Regions from separate parts of the Telluria sp. ZT3P26 genome, predicted to be linked through region 2. Evidence: riboswitches for the same ligand, from Rfam matches in the RefSeq annotation. Region 2 holds a riboswitch; each other region holds the start of a gene.
What was found. A riboswitch is a leader RNA that binds a small molecule or an ion and turns the genes downstream of it on or off. The one in region 2 is predicted to bind cobalamin.

Region 1: it holds a riboswitch for cobalamin, as region 2 does, so the genes downstream of both, AC56LN_RS08225 (cobaltochelatase subunit CobN) here and AC56LN_RS23150 (TonB-dependent receptor domain-containing protein) in region 2, are expected to answer to the same signal.
Region 3: it holds a riboswitch for cobalamin, as region 2 does, so the genes downstream of both, AC56LN_RS16745 (TonB-dependent receptor) here and AC56LN_RS23150 (TonB-dependent receptor domain-containing protein) in region 2, are expected to answer to the same signal.

Annotation. Positions count from the first base shown of each region.
Region 1 covers NZ_JCASII010000002.1:85,307-88,739, forward strand. Annotated here, with positions in the region: gene AC56LN_RS08225 (cobaltochelatase subunit CobN) at 1-1,761, opposite strand, end outside; cobalamin riboswitch at 1,938-2,156, opposite strand; gene kynU (kynureninase) at 2,429-3,433, shown strand, end outside.
Region 2 covers NZ_JCASII010000015.1:9,154-12,586, reverse strand. Annotated here, with positions in the region: gene cobT (nicotinate-nucleotide--dimethylbenzimidazole phosphoribosyltransferase) at 1-247, shown strand, start outside; gene AC56LN_RS23160 (adenosylcobinamide-GDP ribazoletransferase) at 244-1,026, shown strand; gene AC56LN_RS23155 (histidine phosphatase family protein) at 1,026-1,568, shown strand; cobalamin riboswitch at 1,589-1,824, shown strand; gene AC56LN_RS23150 (TonB-dependent receptor domain-containing protein) at 1,890-3,433, shown strand, end outside.
Region 3 covers NZ_JCASII010000005.1:61,584-65,016, reverse strand. Annotated here, with positions in the region: gene AC56LN_RS16745 (TonB-dependent receptor) at 1-1,370, opposite strand, end outside; cobalamin riboswitch at 1,439-1,678, opposite strand; gene ylqF (ribosome biogenesis GTPase YlqF) at 1,704-2,651, opposite strand; gene AC56LN_RS16735 (hypothetical protein) at 2,947-3,433, opposite strand, start outside.

The sequences.
Region 1 (3,433 bases), on a different contig from region 2:
GTACAGTGGTGCGAGCGCCTTGCATGGACTGGGTTTACTGTCGTCGAGGCAGGCGCGGTAGCCGTCTTCGAGCGCATGCAGGTCGCGCGTGGCCTGCACGCGCTGCGGATGGTCGACACCCTCGACCAGGTGCAGCAATTCCTTGATGATCGTCTCGGCCTGCTTGCGGCCCGGCGCGCGCTCGCCCTGCGCTTCGGCGACCAGCACGTCGGCATGCAGGCGGCCCAGCATGCCGTCCTTCATCTCGCCCTGCACGCGCGGTGCGAGCGTCGCGAACCAGCGCGCGTAGTCGGCCGCGCTGACGCTGTTCACCACACCGCTCATTTCGCGCAGCGCGGCGCGGTCCTCGGGCAGGTTCACGCCGTGCGCCATGATCATGTCAAGCAGCGCTTCGGGCGTGGCCGGCAGGTCGCCGACCGTGTAGCCGGCGGCTTTCAGCGCATGCAGCATGTCGAACAGCGACGCCGGCACATTCAGGTTGTCGGCGCCGATGTTCTGGCGGCCCGGCGGGTGGTTGTAATAGACCATCGCGACGCGCTTGTCGGCGTTGCGCCTGGCGCGCAGCGCCAGCCAGCGGCTCACGCGCGCCGTCATGCGATCGACTTCGGCCGGCAGCAGCACCGGTGGGCGGTTCTCGATACCGGTCAGACGGTCGCGCTGCGACTGGCCCAGCGCCGCCACCACCATCGGCTGGCCGATGCCCTGCAGTTCGGGCAGCGCGACGCGGTACTGGACCGAATCCGGCGGCAGGCCATCGGGCGAGAGCTGCCACTGGATCGCGGTGCGGTCCGACAGGCGGATCGCCTTGAACACGGGAATATCGAGGCGTTTGAAGGCTTCGCTGACGACTTCGCGCCCTTCGGCGGCGCCGACGACGAAGTCCTGCAGCACCACCAGCGCCGCCGGCTTCGCCGGCGCGATCAGCTCGGGCAGGCGCACCAGCGCTTCGCGCGAGGCACCGCCCCAGCGCGTGAGCAGCTGCACGCAGGCCTGGCCCTGCTCTTCGATGCGGCGGCACAGCGCGGCGGGCACCATGCCATCCATGTTCGCCAGGTCGAGCACGACGACGGTCGGGCGGTCCTTCAGACCCAGCTTGGCGGCGTTGCCCCAGGCAGCGGCGTCCTGCAGCTCGTTCTGGCCGACGCGCAGGCGCAACGTTGGCTCGGGCAGCGGGGCGCCCAGTGATGTCGATGGATGCAGCAGATGGGTGATGAGGGCCGTGGTGTTGTCCACGCCGCCGGCTTGCCAGACGCGCCGCGCCGCGAGCCAGTGGCGCGCCGCGGGATTCGCCTCTGCCGCCTGCAGCGCGGCCGCCGCTGGCGCTTCGGCTGCGAGTTCGCGCAGCAGCTCGGGCGCGAAACCGGCCAGGCTGCCGTGCGCGGCGCGCGTCATCAGGTTCAGGCTTGCTTCGCCATTGAAGGCCAGCACCGCGGTGCCTGGCTTGGCGTGGCGCGCCAGCGCATCCTTCATGCGGCGCGCCGGATCGCCGAACAGCGACACCGCCAGCACCGTGTCGGCGCCGGTTATCCACTGGCCCACTTCGCGCTCGCTGGCGGCCATCAATTGGGCCGGTGTGCGCAACTGAATCCGGTCGCGCGGGTGGCTGGCCAAGTGGCGGTGGGCGGCCTCGATCGCGCCCGGCGCGGCGCGCTCGGTGACCACGGCGAACATGGTGGTGGCGTGGCTGTGGGCGCAGGCAAGCAGGGACGCGAGCAGAAGCACCAGCGCAGTACAGGCGCGGGCAAGCGAAGCAGTGTTCATGTGAACGTCGACCTTTCAGCTGCGCGCCAGGGCGCGCATGACAACGGGCAGACGTCTTCCTTCCACGCTGGGCGCAGCAAGCCATGCGCACGCGCGCACGAACGCTGACGCGACCGCGATGGCAACAAAAAAGGAACGACGAACTACCAACAGGCACGCCCACACCCCGGGACGTACGCAATGCATCGTGATTGGCCGGTCTTCTGGCTTGCCGTCATCCTTCCCGGGTCCTGCCTTCCCGTGCACGGGGCACAGTGGCGTTCGACGAGGGTCGTCAGGCATACAGCAGCGGGGGCTGCGCCGGACTGGCGTGCGATGGATTCGCACACGTCACCGGCTTCCCGTTTCACCTTCCTGCAGACGAGCAGGACGGCACCATTCACTTGATTGGGCGCGATTCTACAGCCAGGGTGCGTCACTGTCACCGCATTCTTTGGCCTCTAGGGAAGCACTGATTAATTCATGGGGGCGGACTTGGCACGGAAAATAGCCACCCTGCGGCGTTGCAAATTCTCGCAATAGCTCGCTATTGCTGCGATTTGCGCCTTGCATTGCGGCTTTTTCCGCAGCCAATTCCATCCCCCAGAATAAATCAGTGCTTCCCTAGCCTAGAATGGCGGTATCGTCCGGCCAGGCCGGCACCCACTACTTCTTCGCGACCGTTCACATGATCACACGACAAGACTGCCTGGCCCTCGACGCGGCCGATCCGCTGGCTCCCCAGCGCAATGCCTTTGCGCTGCCGGACGGCGTGATTTACCTCGACGGCAATTCGCTCGGCGCCCGCCCCCGCGCAGCCCTGCAACGCGCGCAGGACGTGATCGCCGCCGAATGGGGCAATGACCTGATCCGCAGCTGGAACACGGCCGGCTGGTACGACCTGCCGCAGCGCCTGGGCACCCTGATCGCGCCGCTGATCGGCGCCGCAGCCGATGAAGTGGTGGTCACCGATTCGACCTCGGTGAACCTGTTCAAGGCGCTGGCCGCGTCGCTCAAGATGCAGGCCGACGCACCGGCGCACGCCGCCCGCCGCATCATCCTCACCGAGCGTGACAACTTCCCGAGCGATATCTACATGGCCGAAGGCCTGATCGGCTGGCTCGAACGCGGCTACGAGCTGCGCCTGCTCGACAGCTGGGCCGACCTGCCGGCCGCCCTCGAAGGCGACGCCGGCGCCCAGGTGGCGGTGGTGATGCTCACGCACGTGAACTACCGCACCGGGCGCATGCTCGACATGACGACGATCACGGCGCAGATCCACGCCGCCGGCGCGCTGGCGATCTGGGACCTGGCCCATTCGGCCGGTGCAGTGGAGGTCGACCTGAATGGCGCAAACGCCGACTTCGCGGTGGGCTGCACCTACAAATTCCTCAACGGCGGCCCGGGCGCGCCCGCCTTCATCTGGGTGCCGCAGCGCCATCACGCGCAGTTCACGCAGCCGCTCACCGGCTGGTGGGCGCACCGCCAGCCGTTCGCGATGCAGCCGGCGTTCGCGCCGGTGGCCGGCATCAAGCGCGCGATGTGCGGCACGCAGCCGGTGGTGGCGCTGGCGCTGATCGAATGCGGGCTGGCCGTGTTCCAGGACGTGACGATGGCGGCGCTGCGCAAGAAGTCTCTCGCCCTGTCGGACCTGTTCCTGGCGCTGCTTGAGCAGGAATGCGCCGCGCATCCA
Region 2 (3,433 bases):
CGCGCGCCTGCAACCGGCGATCCTCGACTACTGCGTGTTCGCGCACTGCTCGGGCGAGCATGGTCACGCGCTGCTGCTCGAGCAGCTCGGGGCCAGCCCACTGCTCGACCTGGGCCTGCGTCTGGGTGAAGGCACCGGCAGCGCACTCGCCCTGCCCTTGCTGCACGCAGCGGCCAACTTCCTGGGCGAGATGGCGACCTTCGCATCGGCCCAGGTCTCGGGACAAGTCGGCGAGCACGCGGCATGATCCACCAGCTGCGCCTGTTCTTCATCGCGCTGCAGTTCTTCACGCGGCTACCGATCCCGCGCTGGGTCGGCTTCGAGCCGGCCTGGCTCAATCACGCATCACGCTACTTCCCGCTGGTGGGCGTCGTGGTGGGCGCCATCGGCGCGGCCGTCTACTTCATTGCCGCCCATTGGCTGCCAGCGCCAGTGGCCGCCGTGCTCTCCACCGCCGCGACGATCTATCTCACCGGCGCCTTCCACGAAGACGGTTTCGCCGACACCTGCGATGGCCTGGGCGGCGGGATGACAAAGGAGCGCGCGCTCGAGATCATGAAGGATTCGCGCGTCGGTGCGTATGGCGCGATCGGTATCGTCTGCATGCTGGGCGCAAAGCTGGCAGCACTCGCCACGCTGCCGCCACTCACTGCCATCGGCGCCCTGCTGCTGGCCCACCCGCTCTCGCGCCTGGCCGCCACGTCCCTGATCTGGCAGATGGACTACGCCCGTGCGGAAGGCAAGGCCAAGCCGCTGGCGGTGCGCATGAGCAGCAACGAATTCGGGATCGCAACGCTCACGGTGCTGGTGCCGGCGCTCGCGCTGCTGGCCATCGGTCTGCTCGACCTGGCCGCGATTGGCGCGGCGCTGTTCGCGGCCTTGCTGGCCACGCGCTGGCTGGCCCGCACATTCACGCGCCGGCTGCAGGGCTATACGGGCGACTGTCTCGGCGCCGTGCAGCAATTGGCCGAAGTGGCGATCTATATCGCGGTGCTGGCTACGCTCGGCCGCGGCGCGCTGGCCTGATGCGCCTGTACCTCGTGCGCCACCCGAAACCGGTCGTACCGCCCGGGTACTGCTACGGCCGCACCGACCTGCCGGCGCAGGACACGGACACCGCACGCGTGCTGGCGGCGCTGCATGGTCAGAACCTGCCCGGCGCCATGCCGGTCTACGCCAGCCCGTTGCAACGCAGCGCCGTGCTGGCGCAGCAGCTGTCAACCGCGCCGGTGTTCGATGCGCGCCTGGCCGAGATGGACTTTGGCGCCTGGGAGCTGCGCCAGTGGGACGACATCGCCCGGGACGAGATCGACGCCTGGAGCGCCGACCTGCTCGAGTACCGCCCCGGCGGCGGCGAAAACGTCCTCCAGGTGGCCATGCGCGTGGCCGCCTTCCTCGCCGAAATGCAGCGCGCGGGGCACGCCGAGGCACTCGTCATCTGCCACGCCGGCACCATGCGCCTGCTGCACGCCATGTCCAGCGGCGGCACCCTGCGGGAGGCTGCGCTGCGTGCGGCATCGACACCACACCAGATCGGGTACGGCGACCTGATGGTGCTGGAAATATAACAATGCCCGGGGCAACCACCTTATAATGAGCGCGTTTTGGTGCTCGCACCTGCGTTCGCAGGTGCAGTTAAACGGGAAACACGAAGCCCTTCACAGGGCCAACGCGTGCTGCCCCCGCAACGGTAAGCAAGTGCTGCAGCCTCTCTTCGGGGCCCGCAGCAAACCGCCCCCTCATACCACTGTGCTTTTCTGAGCATGGGAAGGTCGGGCGGCCATACTTGTCAGCCCGGATACCGGCCAAAAGGTGGATACGCGCACAGCGCGATCCTTTGAATCCAGCCCACGGGGACGTCGGCGGGATGCCTTTGATAAGAAACACTCATGAATTTTCCAGTAAGCCGGCAAGCGGCCGCCGTGTCGCTCGCACTCGCCCTCATTTCGTCCACCGCCATCGCCGAAGTCGCTGATACCGTCGTCGTCACCGCCACCCGCACGCCGCAACTCGCGGCGGACCTGATCGCCGACACCACCGTCATCAACGCCGAAGAAATCGCGCGCTCGGGCGCCGGTTCGGTGGCCGACATCCTGCAGCGCCAGCGCGGCATCGAGATCGCGCGCAACGGCCCGGCCGGCACGGCCACCAGCGTCTATGTGCGCGGCGCAAACGCCAACCAGATCGTCGTGTTGCTCGACGGCGTGCGCATCGGCTCGTCCACCACCGGCACCGCCAGCTGGAACGCCATCCCGCTGGGCGCCATCGATCGCATCGAAATCGTCTACGGCCCACTGAGCACGCTGTACGGCGCCGACGCCATCGGCGGCGTGATCCAGATCTTTACCCGCAAGGGCGAAGGTACACCTGTCGTCACCGGTTCGATCGGCGCGGGCAGCAACGCGACGCTGCAGGGCGATGCGGGCATCTTTGGCAGCAGCGGCGGCCCGAATGCCATCAGCTATGCCTTCGGCGCCGGCTACGAAGAATCCGACGGCTTCTCGTCCACGCGCCCCGGCGCGTCAGGCTACAACGCCGACGAAGACGGCTACCGCCGCCGCAACGCCAATGGTCGTGTGTCGATGGCGCTCGCGCCGGGTCACGAGATCGGCGCCCAGTTCCTGGCCAGCCGCACGTACAGCCAGTACGACGCCAGCGGTTCCGGCAGCTACGATGTGCACAGCGACTCGGACATCAATACCGCCGCTGTCTACATGACCAACCAGATCCTGCCGAACTGGCGCAGCACCGTGCAGTACGCGCGTTCGGAAGACAAGTCGGGCAGCTTCAGCAACGCCACGGCCAGCGGCGCCAGCCAGATCGACACCGAGCAGAACGAATTCTCGTGGCAGAACAACGTCGCCATCGGCCAGGACACGCTGCAGCTGCTGTTCAACCACCGCAAGGAAGAAGTGGCGTCGATGCGCAAGACGCGCATCACCAATTCGTATGCAGCGGCGTATTCGGCCAAGCGCGCCAATCACCTGTTCGACGTCAGTGCGCGCCAGGACCGCTCGGTCTACGGCAGCCAGAACACGGGCGCCGCCGGCTACGGCTACGAGTTCGGCAACGGCCTGCGCGCCACCGCCAGCATCGGCACGAGCTTCCGCGCCCCGACCTTCAACGAACTGTACTTCCCGGGCTACGGCCTGGCGACGAACAAGCCGGAAAAAGGCCGCAACCGTGAAGTGGGCCTGCGCTACGACGGCAACGGCTACAACCTCGACGCCACGTACTTCCACAATCGCCTGACCGACATGATCGTATCGAGCACGCCATGCCCGGACGGTGTCAACCGCAGCTGCGCCTACAACGTCAACGAAGCGACGCTCGAAGGCTTCTCGCTGGCGGGCAGCACGCGCCTGATGGACGTGAACCTGCGCGCCAGCCTCGATTGGCAGGATCCGCGCGACGATACCACCGGCCGCCAGTT
Region 3 (3,433 bases), on a different contig from region 2:
CGCGAGGTTTGCGGCGCCAGCACGCCAGCGCTCGAGCGGTACGAATTTTCGTCGATATTGGCGATGCGGTAGCTGCGGCCGGCCTTGGCAAACACGGTCACTTCCGGCGCCACGTCGATGCTGCCTTCGACCGTAAAGGCATTGACCGACTGCTCGGTGTCTTCCGGGGCGGTGAACGCGAGCGGATCGGTGTAGTCCTTGTCGAAACGTTCATGGCGCGCGCCGATGGCCAGGCGCGCGTTGTGCGGCGCATTCCAGGTCAGTTCGTCACGCACGTAGATGGCGTTGGAATCCTGCGTCGCGTCGCCCGCCGAGAAGCCCGACGTCACCTGGCGATCCCAACGGGTCAGATCGATACCGGTAACGAACTCGTTGCGCTTGTCGCCGAGCATGGCCGTATGGCGCAGGCGCGGCGAGAACTGGGTCTGTTCGGACTCGTAACGCGAACCGAACCCGCTGTAGGTCGACTTCACATCGCGCTTGCGGTGCGACAGTTCGGCCGCCAGTTCGATGGCGCCGATGCGGTGTTCGACGAAGGCGCTGAGACGGTCGGTGTCGAGCGAGCCGAAGTCGTCCGGCGTGCTGCTCTGGGTCGGGATCGACTGGAACTGCGCGTCGGTCAACGAACCCGGCAGGCGCGAGTCCGAGCGCGAGCTCTCGAAGCGCAGGCCAGCACGGCCGTTCGAGGCGTACGCATACTGCACGCCGCCGCTGAAGCTCGTCTGCTCGTAGCGGTTGTTGTCGCGGTAGTTGTCGGTGCGGCGGTCGGTCACGGCAGCGTCGAACGACCACGGGCCGGTGCCATGCGCGATCGAGGCGCGCAGGTCGCGGGCATCGAAGCGCCCGGCCTCGGCAAACAGCGAACCGCGCGTGCCGCTGCCCGATGGACGACGGGTGAAGATCTGGATCACGCCGCCGGTGGCGCCATCGCCGTACAGCACGCTGCTGCCGCCGCGCGTGATCTCGATGCGCTCGACCGTGTCGATCGAAATGCCCGACAGTACCGTGCTGGCCAGTTCGTTTTCATTCAGGCGCACGCCGTCGACCATCACCACCACGTTCTGCGCGCTGTTGGTGCCGAAACCACGCAGGTCGAGGCTGAAGTCGGGCGAGCCGTCCAGGCTCTGGCGACCGAAGACGCCGCCGATCTTGCGGATCGCCGCATTCACGTCGGCCACGCCGGCCGTGCGGATCTGGTCGGCCGTGATCACGGTGGCGCCGATCGGTGTGGCGGTGGCCGGGAAACGGGCGGCGGTGACGACGACAGGCGCCAGCGTTTCCTGTGCGGTGGCGAGGGTGGCGAAGGTGGACACGGCGAAGGCGCACGCCACGGCGAGGGGCGCGCGGCGCGCGGGAGCTGCAAAAGTCATGATGGGTGTGTTCTCGGTAAAGGGCGCCCCGCTGCGTCCCCGCAGCCCGGCGTCGAAGGAAGCGCGTCGCGCTTCCACCTGTCCTGGCCGGTATCCGGGCTGGCAAGCGGGACGCCCTCACCTTCCTGTCCGGCGGACAGTGGTTATCGAGATTGTCTGCCGCGGCGCAGGATGTGCGGACGCGGCGCTTGTCGACCGTTGCGGGGGCAGCACACTTCCAGGACCGCGCGTGGCGCAGGCCTGTCGTGTTTCCCGTTTAACTTCGCGCGCCGGAATGCGCGCGAGAGCACCAAAACGGCGCGATTATACCGTGTCGGCACGCGCCCTGGCAGGTCAGCTGCCGCGCTTGCCGCGCGACTGCTCTTCGAGCTTGGCAGCCAGCTTCTCGGCGGCCAGACGGGCTTTCTCGGCCACTTCGGCCGCGTGCAACGCCAGACTGGCCGCGCGCGAATCGGGCGTTTCCAGGCTGATGCGGCCCAAAGCGCCCTGGCGATAATCCTGCAGCAGCGAGTGCGCCGCCTTTTCATAGTCGTAGTCGCCGCCGCGCACGCGGAAGCCCCGGCGCATCGCCACGCCTTCGATGACGCCCACGCCATCCATGCCCTCGGTTTTCAGGCCATAGCGCGCGGTCAGCAGGTGCGGATAGCGCTGCAGCAGCAGCTCGCCCAGGTATTCGGCGACTTCTTCTTCAACCAGCGCATTGGTGCCAATGGCGTGGCTGGCTGCCAGCATCAGGCCGTCGGTGGCCATGGCGATCTTTGGCCACAGCATGCCGGGCGTGTCGACCAGGACCACGTTCTTGTTCAGGTACAGGCGCTGCTGGACCTTGGTCACGGCCGGCTCGTCGCCCACCTTGGCCACGCGTTTTTTCAGCAGCGCGTTCATCAACGTCGATTTGCCGACGTTGGGAATGCCCATGATCATGATGCGCAGCGGTTTCGTCGGCACGCCGCGGTGCGGCGCCAGCGACAGGGCCAGATCGGGGATGCGGGCGACGTCGGCCGGTTTCTTGGTCGTCATCGGGTAGGCCGTGACGCCTTCCTGTGCATCGTAATAGGCTTTCCAGGCGGCGGTGGCGACCGGATCGGCCAGGTCGATCTTGTTCAGGATCTTGAGGCTGGGACGCTGGCGGAACTTGCGCAGCTGGTCCACCAGTGGGTTGCAGCTCGCCTCGGGCAGGCGTGCATCGAGGACTTCGATCACCAGATCGATGTTCTCCATCTGCTCGGCCGCTTCCTTCTTGGCCGCGTTCATGTGGCCCGGGAACCATTGTATCGACATGCTGTTGCTTTCTTTATCTTTCGTTCAAGGTGCTATTTTACGCTGGTGGCGCGCGCTGGCGTCGCGAACCCGCCACAGCTGCCCTTTCTCTTCTGCACGACGTTGAGCCGTTGCAACACTGTTGACATATTCGCCGTGCACACTGGCCCTTGGCCACGCGGGGTGGCAGGACGCAGCGGAGACGACATATGCGCGCACGGGACAGACTGAAACGATCGATGGTGCGCTGGTATGGCGTCGGCTTGCTGTGCTGTGCCATCGCGGTGTCCGCGCTGGTCGAGTTGCCGCTGGTGCCTTACTGAACCAGCCCTGGCGCGCTGCATCCGGCGGGCGGCAAGGTGGCCACCGGATCGAACGCCGCCAGGCGCTCGCGCGCCGCCATGCGGTCTCTTGCATACTCGGCCAGGTAGCGGCTGCGCTCCTCGCTCTGCCACTCGCTATCGGGTACGCCGGCCAGCGACAGCGTGCGGCTGACCAGCACGAGCCCCTCGCGGCGCGCCAGCAGCAGCCGGTCCGGATCGGTATTCTCGCGCAGCAGATAACCTTCGACATCGCGCAGCACCAGCGGCAGTGACGGCGCAGGGTCGGCGTCGTGCAGAAGCTTGCCATGCACGCGCAACGCTACCGCCTGCGTGCCCTGCCCCAGCAACTCGTTGAAGCTCGCCAGTGCGAACGGGCGGCCCAGCGCATCGTCGATGCGGCCGCTGACCACGTAGCGGCCAGCCAGGCGTACGTCGAGCGGGAGCGTGAATTCGAGCGCGTCCGGGCCGATCGTTTCATGC